One region of the Paenibacillus sp. BGI2013 genome, then DNA from elsewhere that is predicted to be linked to it. Evidence: predicted binding sites of a transcription regulator. Region 1 holds the regulator's gene; each other region holds the start of a gene.
What was found. The regulator LexA, encoded in region 1, represses DNA repair genes until DNA is damaged. The targets are predictions, from matches to a motif close to CGAACATATGTTCG.
Positions count from the first base shown of each region.

Region 1 (3,292 bases):
TAAACAACTTGTGACAGAACAACGTACATTTTTTTATACAGGACAAACTAAAAATATCGAGTATCGGATTAATGCACTTCAACAGCTTAGAAAGGGAATTGAAAAGTATCAGCAACGGATTCAAGATGCACTTCGGGCAGATCTGAACAAATCTGAGGCGGAAGCTTACGGTTCCGAGATTCGCATTGTTTTGGGTGAACTGGATTTTGCATTAGAACACCTGCAGGAATGGGCTGCACCAAAACAAGTCCCAACCAATTCGGCTATGCCGGATGGTGTGAGCACCATTTACCCTGAACCATACGGAGTGGCTCTTATTATTGCACCTTGGAACTATCCTTTCCAACTGGCCTTTGGTCCACTGATTGGAGCAATCGCAGCCGGTAACTGTGCAGTTATCAAGCCTTCTGAATTAACACCAGCCGTATCTCGTCTGACGTATGATCTGATTCAAGAGATCTTCCCTCAGGAGTATATTGCGGTTATGGAAGGAGAAGTCGAGGCTAGCACAGCATTGTTGAAAGAGAAGTTTGATTATATTTTCTTCACAGGAAGCACGGGTGTTGGTCGCATTGTTATGAAGGCAGCTGCGGAGCATCTGACTCCTGTAACCCTTGAGCTAGGGGGCAAGAGTCCTGCTATTGTCCATAACGATGCAGATCTGAAGCTGGTGGCACAGCGTATTGTTCGTGGTAAGTTCCTTAATGCAGGCCAAACTTGCGTTGCTCCGGATTATTTGCTTGTACATGAACAAGTTCATGACGAATTGATCAATCTGATTGGCGCAGAGATCAAAGATAAATTTGGGGATGATGTGTTACAGAACGCTGATTTCCCGCATATTGTTAACTCGCGTAACTTTGATCGGTTGTCGAAATTCCTCACAGATGGCAAAACGCTGATTGGTGGGCGTTCTGTACGTGAGCAGTTGCTTATTGAGCCGACGGTAATTGGAGACGTGAACTGGGAATCAGCTGTCATGCAAGAAGAGATCTTCGGTCCGATTCTTCCTGTATTTACGTACAGTGACCTGAATCCTATGCTGGATGAGATTGTTCGCCGGCCAAAACCATTGGCGCTATATCTCTTCACACAGGATGAGCAACTGCAGAATCAGGTTCTGAATCAAGTATCCTTCGGTGGGGGATGTATTAATGACACACTTTCTCATATGACATCACACTACCTTCCGTTTGGTGGTGTAGGAGAGAGCGGCATGGGCTCATATCACGGACAACAGAGCTTTGATGTGTTCTCGCATCACAAGAGTGTTCTGAAACGCAGTGAATAATTAGCCGCTAAAATAACATAAACATGAAAAAAAGAGGTTGTCCTGTTGATCAGGATAACCTCTTTCGTATTTCATTACATCTAGTTTTGTTACTCAAGTTAAATATTAATGAATATCTCGGAAAAGGCCAATGACTTTACCCAGAATACTAACATGTTTCAAACGTAAAGGTTCGAAGGTCGCATTCTCCGGTTGAAGGCGAATATGATCTTTCTCTTTATAGAACGTTTTCACTGTAGCTTCATCGTCTTCAGTCATTGCAACGACGATATCACCGTTATCAGCAGTTTGCTGTTGACGAACAATAACATAATCTCCATTAACGATTCCAGCTTCCACCATACTATCTCCGACTACTGAAAGCATAAACACTTTCTGTTCGCCTACATAATGTGTAGGAAGAGGGAAGTAGTCTTCAATGTTCTCGGTTGCAGTGATTGGAACCCCGGCTGTAACCTTACCAACGACAGGAATACGTGCAACGCTATGAGCAAATTGATGAGAATGCTCAGATTCTTCCTGGCTCAAAAGCTCAATGGCTCTTGGCTTGGTAGGGTCGCGTCGGATCAAACCTTTTTTCTCCAAACGATCCAAATGTCCATGTACTGTTGAGCTGGAAGCCAGTCCAACCGCTTCACCAATTTCCCGTACGGAAGGAGGATACCCCTTCAACCGGACTTCATTTCGTATAAACTCCAGAATAGCCTGCTGCCTGCTGGATATCTTCGACATACCGTATCAACCCCATTTTAGTAACGTTTGGGAAAATTATAACATAGAACCTCCGTTCGTACAAACATAAGTTCTAAATAAAATAGCATTAAATCAGTGTTTTTTAACTTATAGAACAGAAATTGTCCAAAAGTCAGAGCATAATACTTCAAATGTTTTGTAAAAGGACTTGAAATAAGATATTTCTCCTTCAAAAAAGAAGCGAACAATTGTTCTAAAAATCTATTGAACAAAACAAGTGTTCGTGTTATATTGATTCCAACAGATAGGAACAAACGTTTGGAGGCGGGTATTTAATGAGATATTCTACTTATCAAAGCATTTATGAACCAATCAATTCGGAACTGGTGAAGTCTAACATAGGGAACTACAAGAAGGTTTTAGCGCGTTTCAAGATTTCTTCATGGATGTTAAAGGTAGCCATTACCTCTATGATTATATTTATTGGATGCAGCACCGTTTTAACTGTTTTTGCTGGCAATGAGAATGATGTTCTGCCAGGAGGAAAGATAGCTGTTTCACAAGGGGAAACATTATGGAGTATTTCTTTGGAACATAAGCCGACGAATATGGATACACGTATATATATAGAAGCAATTAAGAAAGTGAATCAACTTCATACAACTTCCATCCAAGTGGGACAAGTACTAGCTCTACCGCAATTTGCAGAATAAAATGCACATCAATGAGTGTTAGCGCGTGTCAGCTTGACAAGCAGCCTTTATAATGGCAAAGTTAATATGACTTTGTATTTTTGGAGGGGACAAGCTTGGATATAGATAGTCTGGTAGCACGCATTAACGAATTGGCTCGTAAGCAAAAGTCCACTGGATTGTCGGAGGAAGAGCTTGCTGAACGTGCCGAGCTAAGAGAGATTTATTTGAGTAATATTCGCAGCAATTTCAGACAACAACTGGATACCATTGAGATTGTTGATGATGAGAATGACAAAGGCCACCAAGGCAAACTCAAACACTAACGAAACCTAATGATATCATTATGATATTTAGGTTTCTTCCTGTTATTTTGAGTGTGCAATTTATAGGGGGAAATGTTGGTTTGCAATTATGTAAGCCGATACAAAGACACATAAGGGGGATTCTCATGTCGCGTTCGTTCGAGAGAACGGTTAAGAAAAATTCCAAGCAGTTAAATCAGCAACGCAAAAAAAGTGGTCAACCAATCACAGGTACACCAGGTGAAGAAGTCTTTAAGGGACGCAGTCTTTTGTTCCCTATATTTTTGATTGGTCTCGCCTTTTTGTATCTG
Region 1 is NZ_PJFA01000003.1:687,594-690,885, forward strand. It holds gene CXK86_RS10445 (aldehyde dehydrogenase) at 1-1,291, shown strand, start outside; gene lexA (transcriptional repressor LexA) at 1,397-2,023, opposite strand; gene CXK86_RS10455 (LysM peptidoglycan-binding domain-containing protein) at 2,320-2,697, shown strand; gene CXK86_RS10460 (DUF896 domain-containing protein) at 2,793-3,002, shown strand; gene CXK86_RS10465 (hypothetical protein) at 3,128-3,292, shown strand, end outside.

Region 2 (3,292 bases), on a different contig from region 1:
GAAGTTCATTTCTTCTGCGGTCCAGAAAGACGGGTACGTCATAATCCCTGAATAGAGGTTCAGCTATATCAGCGTAGGTATCCAACTGACGAACAAGTACCGCCATATCCCGATAACGCGCACCTTCGTTTTGTGCCAGGCGCCGCATCTCACGCAGTGCTCCCTCCATCTCAGCTCGTCGGTTCTCCGCTGCAACCAGTCGAATTCCGGAATCAAGGCCTTCACTTTTCCAACGAATTCGCCGGTCGAAACCAGCCTCCAGATGAGCAAGTCCCGGGCGATCCTTGTATCTCGGTGGAATCTCCGAATCTAGCACGGTTATATCGCTCGTTACACCCAGTTCGTCAGCCATTCCTTTCAGGCGCGCATAGGCACTTGCCGTGGGATAAAATAGTTCCAGTTCTCCAGGCAGTGCGCCGTGATCATAAGGACGATCCAATGTCAGTGCAATCGTCACGGAAGAGGACTGCAACATCAGCCGACCAATCACACTCATCTCCTGTGGTGTGAATCCCTGAAAACCATCAATCCAGATCTGGGCATCCTGCAGCAATGCACTTTCCGACAAACGATCTGTCAGCTCGGTCAACGTGTCTTCATCATCAATATATAAATTGGTCAGTTCCTGTTCATAGTCACGATATATCAGATTCAAGTCATGCAACTTGTCCTCCAGAATTGGCGAAGTGGATGAGGTATTCCCTCCAGACAGCCCGTCTTCCAGCAATGATGGATCAACTTCATAACGTTTAAATTCACTATATAAGTCATTTAATTCGCCTATAAAACCCAGCTGGCTGCCGGATGCACCAAACAGCTTTAATTCTTCCTTACGGCGCTGGATGACCTTGTAGAGCAGCATCTTTTTGCCTTCGGCTCCGATCGGAATACGAGCAGAACCACCTGCTTCTTGCATTACACGATAGGCTAGACGGCGAAAGCCGAGCACTTCTGCACGCATGGTACCTTTAATTGCTCCAGAAGACACCAATGCCTGCTCTGTTCGAAAAGAATTCTGTTCGGGAACGAGTAAAATCAAAGGTGTGCCTTGCGGCTCCTTTTGAAGCAGGGATGTAATTTCCCGGGTAATCAGCAAGCTTTTTCCGCTGCCTGCCCGGCCAATAACAAAACGAACGGACATGTCTAATCCTCCAAACCACACGTACAAGATTTTAATTCCCAGTATAACATATCTGACTTGGTTCGGAACATACGTTTGCCACTATCCGGTAAAACCGGAGATCCTCTCCGTTAACACAGCAAAACAGCAAAAAGCCCGCAGCTATCACACTGTGGACTTTTGACTTGATCTATACTTGATTGGAACGAAAATCATACGATTAATTCTTTTTACTGCGCACTTCGAAAATAGCAAATTTCAGGTAATGTCCTTCATCCACACCCAAAATTTGTGGGTGATCCTTACCGGCTGCCTTCCAGTCGATCAAACGAAGCACTTTGCCTGCATCTTCTGCTGCATCAGCAATCGTATCTAGAAATAAGTCTGGACGCATGTGATACGAACAGCTGGCTGTTACCAAATATCCACCCTCATTGACCAGTTTCATTCCTTGCAGATTGATATCTTTATAACCGCGACATGCACCTTTAACTGCTGATTTCGTTTTGGCAAATGCAGGAGGATCAAGGATGACCACATCAAATGTTTTACCGCCAGCTGCCAGCGCTTTGGATGTATCCACTTTCTGTTCGGCTGCACGTGCACGTGCGGTACGTTCATCCAGTCCCTTCACTTGTTCACGCAAGTACTGGAATGCATCAGCAACTACGAATTCAACCCGGTCAGTGAAACCGTTCAGCTCCACATTTGTTCGTGCACTCTCAATGGCATGCTCCGAAATATCAAGACAAGTCACTTTTTTAGCTCCATATTTGCAAGCATTCAACGTAAAGCTGCCCGTGTGTGAGAAACACTCCAGTACAGTGGCACCATCCCAATATGGGAATGTAACTACTTTACCACTTTTATTCACAGGCAAGAGCTGCTCTGTGCCATCCTGCTCGGTCGTTTGTAGTGTGATTCCACTCTTGTAGCCCCAACCCTTCATAAGCGGTTCAATGGCTGCACGATTCTCGCGTTGGTCGAAGAAGTAACCTGTCTTCTGCCCTTCCACGATATCCACTTTAATGAGTAGTCCATTCTCTGTAACCGTGACATGTCTTGGGCAATCTCCGTACAGTGGACCTTTGGTCTGCTCCAAACCTTCCAGTTCACGAATCGAGACATCACTGCGCTCGTATATACCTTCCGGCTGCATTACTTCAATGAGTGCCTGTACGATGGCTTCACGGCAACGATCCATGCCAAGTGTAAGCAACTGTACAACGAGAATGCTGCCGAATCGGTCAACGATTAATCCTGGCAGAAAATCAGCTTCGCCGTAAACGAGACGGTATGCCTCTCCATCCTGGATAAAACGTTCCCGGTGACGCAAGCAATCGCGGAAACGCGCTGCAAAAAACGCGGTGTCCATCTGTTCGGACTCCAGAGGTTGATACGCTACAACCCTTACAGTGATCTGAGATGCAGGATTGTAATAACCTGTCGCCAGATAGCGACCTTGATGATTCAATACATTGACCAGATCTCCCGGTTCCGGGTTTCCGTCAACAGAGGCAATTTCATTGTTAAATATCCATGGATGTGCATGTTCAAGCCGCTTTTTGCGACTGCGTTCGAGTGTAACTGATGGCAAGGTAGATCCACTTCTTTCATAGTTAGTTAAAAAGATAGGTTTGGTGCGGCGCGTAGGTGGCGTTTCGGTTACGAATCGATCTTCCGATCGCTGTTGTCTCCAGATTTTTTTGATTCCCTTTTTTAAAGGGAAAATCCGGAGGCAAAGGCGCACGCTTCGCTTCTTCAGATTCGATTTCGTCCCCTCCACTACGTTTGCACGAATCACCGTATCTTTTGAATTGGGGTGGCACAATTAGGTGGCGCTACGGCGACGAATTGTTCCTCTGATCGCTGTTATCCCCGGATTTTCCCTTTTCTCAAAGGGAAAATCCGGGGATAAAGGCGCACGCTTCGCTTCTTCGGTAACAATTTCGTCTTCTTCGCTACGTTTGCACGAATCACCGTATCTTTCGAATTGGGGTGCAGCAGTTAAGTGACGTTCCGGTTACGAATCACCGTATCTTCCGAATTGGGGTGGGGTAATTTAGGTCGCTTCCCTCTGAATTCCTTTAGGCTTGTCATGGTTGTCTTTTCTTACTCATAGGATGAGTTAAGGAACCGGATGGAAGGAATGATATTTCTATGTTTAGAGAT
Region 2 is NZ_PJFA01000013.1:29,444-32,735, reverse strand. It holds gene addB (helicase-exonuclease AddAB subunit AddB) at 1-1,141, opposite strand, end outside; gene CXK86_RS25150 (class I SAM-dependent rRNA methyltransferase) at 1,341-2,717, opposite strand; gene CXK86_RS25145 (Na/Pi cotransporter family protein) at 3,281-3,292, shown strand, end outside.
Region 2: the regulator LexA is predicted to act here: its motif matches at 1,206-1,219, upstream of addB (helicase-exonuclease AddAB subunit AddB).

Region 3 (3,292 bases), on a different contig from region 1:
CATGTACAAGAAGGTGATGAAGTAAAAGCTGGGGATTTACTTATCGAATTCGATACAGATGCAATAGCCGCCAAAGGTTATGATCTGACTACACCTATTATTGTTACGAATTCAGATGACTTTACAGATGTAATTGGTATAGATAAACCATCGATTACGATCGGGGAAAAACTAATTAAGATCATATAAGGAGGAATTTCCAATGAAGAACACAACCGTATTCCCAGACTCTTTTATGTGGGGCGGCGCAACAGCGGCGAATCAATACGAGGGTGCCTGGAACATTGATGGTAAAAAAGCAAGTACAGCAGATATGATGACGGGTGGAACGCATACTATTCCAAGACGGATCACTAAACACATTGAGGAGGGTGTAAACTATCCTTCCCATGAGGCAGTAGACTTTTACCATCATTACAAAGAAGATATCCGTCTGTTTGCAGAGATGGGATTTCGATGCTTCAGAATGTCCATTGCTTGGTCCAGAATATTCCCCAACGGGGACGATGTAACGCCAAATGAAGCAGGACTTCAATTTTACGACAAGGTGTTCAGTGAACTGAAAAAGTATAATATTGAACCTATCGTTACGATCTCACATTACGAAGCTCCGTTTGCGCTAACAGAGAAATTCAATGCCTGGGCTTCCAGAGAGATGATCGACTGCTACGTACGGTATTGTGAGACCATTTTCACCCGTTACAAGGATGTCGTGAAGTACTGGATTACATTTAATGAGATCAATAGTTTAATTGTTCCAGCAGGTGCATATATAGCAGGGGCATTATTAGTTGATGATAGTGGTGTATTTAACAATACGGTTGTGGATAGTACGCAATTAAGATTCCAGGCTTTACATCATCAATTTATAGCAAGTGCAAAAGCTGTCAAACTTGCTCATGAGATTAATCCGGCGCTCCAAATCGGTTGTATGATTAATTATAGTCATGGTTACGGAAGTACATGTAAACCGGAAGATATGTTGAAGGCTCTGAGAATGGATCAGATTAACAATATGCTGAGCAGCGACGTGCAAGTTAGAGGGGAATACCCTGACTTTGCCAAAAGATATTTTAATGAGAACAATATTCAGATTGAGATGGCAGAAGAAGACGTAGAAGTGCTAAAACAAGGCTGTGTTGATTTCTATAGCTTCAGCTACTACAAGTCTCATGTAGTGGGTACCCGCCCAGAAGGTGATGAGACCCAGGGGAATGTCTTTGGTGGATTCAAAAATCCTTATTTGAAGGCAAATGATTGGGGATGGCAAATCGATCCAGTTGGACTTCGTTACGTACTCAATCATGTGTACGATCGGTATAGAATCCCTATAATGATCGTTGAAAATGGTCTGGGAGCGGTTGATGTCATCGAAGAGGATGGCTCTATCCATGATACGTACAGGATCAATTTCCTGCGAGATCATATCGAACAAATGAGAGAAGCTATCCTCGATGGCGTTAATCTTATCGGCTACACGGCTTGGGGTTGCATCGACATCGTTAGTGCCTCAACTGGCGAAATGGAGAAACGCTACGGATTCATTTATGTAGATAAGGATAACGAGGGCGGAGGTACCCTGAAAAGAAGTAAAAAGGACAGTTTCCACTGGTATAAAAAGGTGATTGAATCCAACGGGGAAAGATTGAATTAGGAAATATAATTTGCAATCGAACGAAAGATGATCCAATCTTTAAATTCCATCAAATAGACCAAGTACTTATCACTTTGTGAGACAAGTACTTGGTTTTTTGTGCATCAATAATAAAACTAAAAATTAATTATTTGGATGACTAAAGTGGCTGACAATATCCAGTCTACAGTTCATTATGGTGTCCTAGGGTTTTCAAAATCTAAATATAAATATTTACCTCTTGCATAAAGAACATGTGTTCGGTCTATAATATATACAAACATACGTTCTTAAAAGTACAGGAGTGATTACAGTGTTGACTAAGCAACGAACCATTATGCTCATTGATATGCAGAGCTTTTATGCTTCAGTCGAAAAGGCAAAAATGCCTCAATACAAAAATAGACCATTAGCTGTTGCGGGAGACCCCGCAAGACGCTCTGGAATTATCCTTGCCGCTTGTCCACTAGCCAAAGCGAAGGGTGTGTCTACCGCGGAACCACTCTGGCAGTCTCTTCAGAAGTGCCCTGAACTGATCATTGTGAGACCACACATGCAAGAATATATCGAAGTATCCACTCAAATCATGTCCATTATTGAAGAGTTCACCGATCTGGTCGAACCGTACAGTATAGACGAATTATTCGCTGATTTTACAGGGTCTATGCATCTATTCGGTAATGATCCAGTCGATTTGGCCAAGCAAATTCAAGACAAAATCTATAATGAAACAGGCGTTTACGCGAGAGCTGGCATTGGTGAAAACAAAATCATCAGTAAATTATGCTGCGATATAATCGCTAAAAAAGCAGAGGGGGGCATTTTCCGCTTAAAAAAAGAGGAGTTACACCTCCATATTGGAGATAAGCCCATCCGCGATATGTGGGGGATAGGCTCAAGAATGGAAAAACATCTGTGGAAGATGGGGATCCGAACCATTAGAGACTTGGCGAATACGCCTCTTTCCAAATTAAGAAGTAAGTGGGGCGTTAATGGAGAAGTCATCTGGCGAGTCGCAAATGGACTCGACAATTCGCCGGTAACCGTCAACACGCACAGTACACAAAAAGATATCGGAAACGGAATGACCTTGCCTAGAGATTTCACAGAGGCTTGGGAGATCGAAGTGGTTATTCTCGATATCTGCACAGAAGTATGCAGAAGAGCCCGCCAAAAGGGACTGATGGGTAGTGTCGTGTCCGTAAGTGTGTCTGGAGCGGATTTTGACCACCCCACTGGTTTTCACAGGCAGGTTAAACTGTCTGATCCTACAAACATAACCATTGATGTATGCAAGATAGCCAAACGCATATTTCATCAACACTGGGATAGGCAACCTGTGCGCCGTGTAGGCGTGTCCCTGTCTCAATTATCCAACGCGGATACATATCAACTATCTTTTTTTGATGATCAAGAACAGAAACGGGCCATTGATCAGGTGATGGACGACATTAAGGATCGATTTGGCGACATTGCCATTCTACGAGCAAGCTCCATTACGGCTGCGGGTCAAGCGATCGATCGAGCATCTAAAATTGGGGGGCATTATAAATGAGCAAAAAACTGGAGGCCAATGGATTATGGGAATCGAGCCGCATGATGCTTCCACAACATAAAGAACGGATTATACAGCATCGTACTCAAGTTCATTATCTAACG
Region 3 is NZ_PJFA01000004.1:503,545-506,836, forward strand. It holds gene CXK86_RS13185 (beta-glucoside-specific PTS transporter subunit IIABC) at 1-189, shown strand, start outside; gene CXK86_RS13190 (glycoside hydrolase family 1 protein) at 203-1,654, shown strand; gene CXK86_RS13195 (DNA polymerase IV) at 1,971-3,188, shown strand; gene CXK86_RS13200 (YolD-like family protein) at 3,185-3,292, shown strand, end outside.
Region 3: the regulator LexA is predicted to act here: its motif matches at 1,911-1,924, upstream of CXK86_RS13195 (DNA polymerase IV).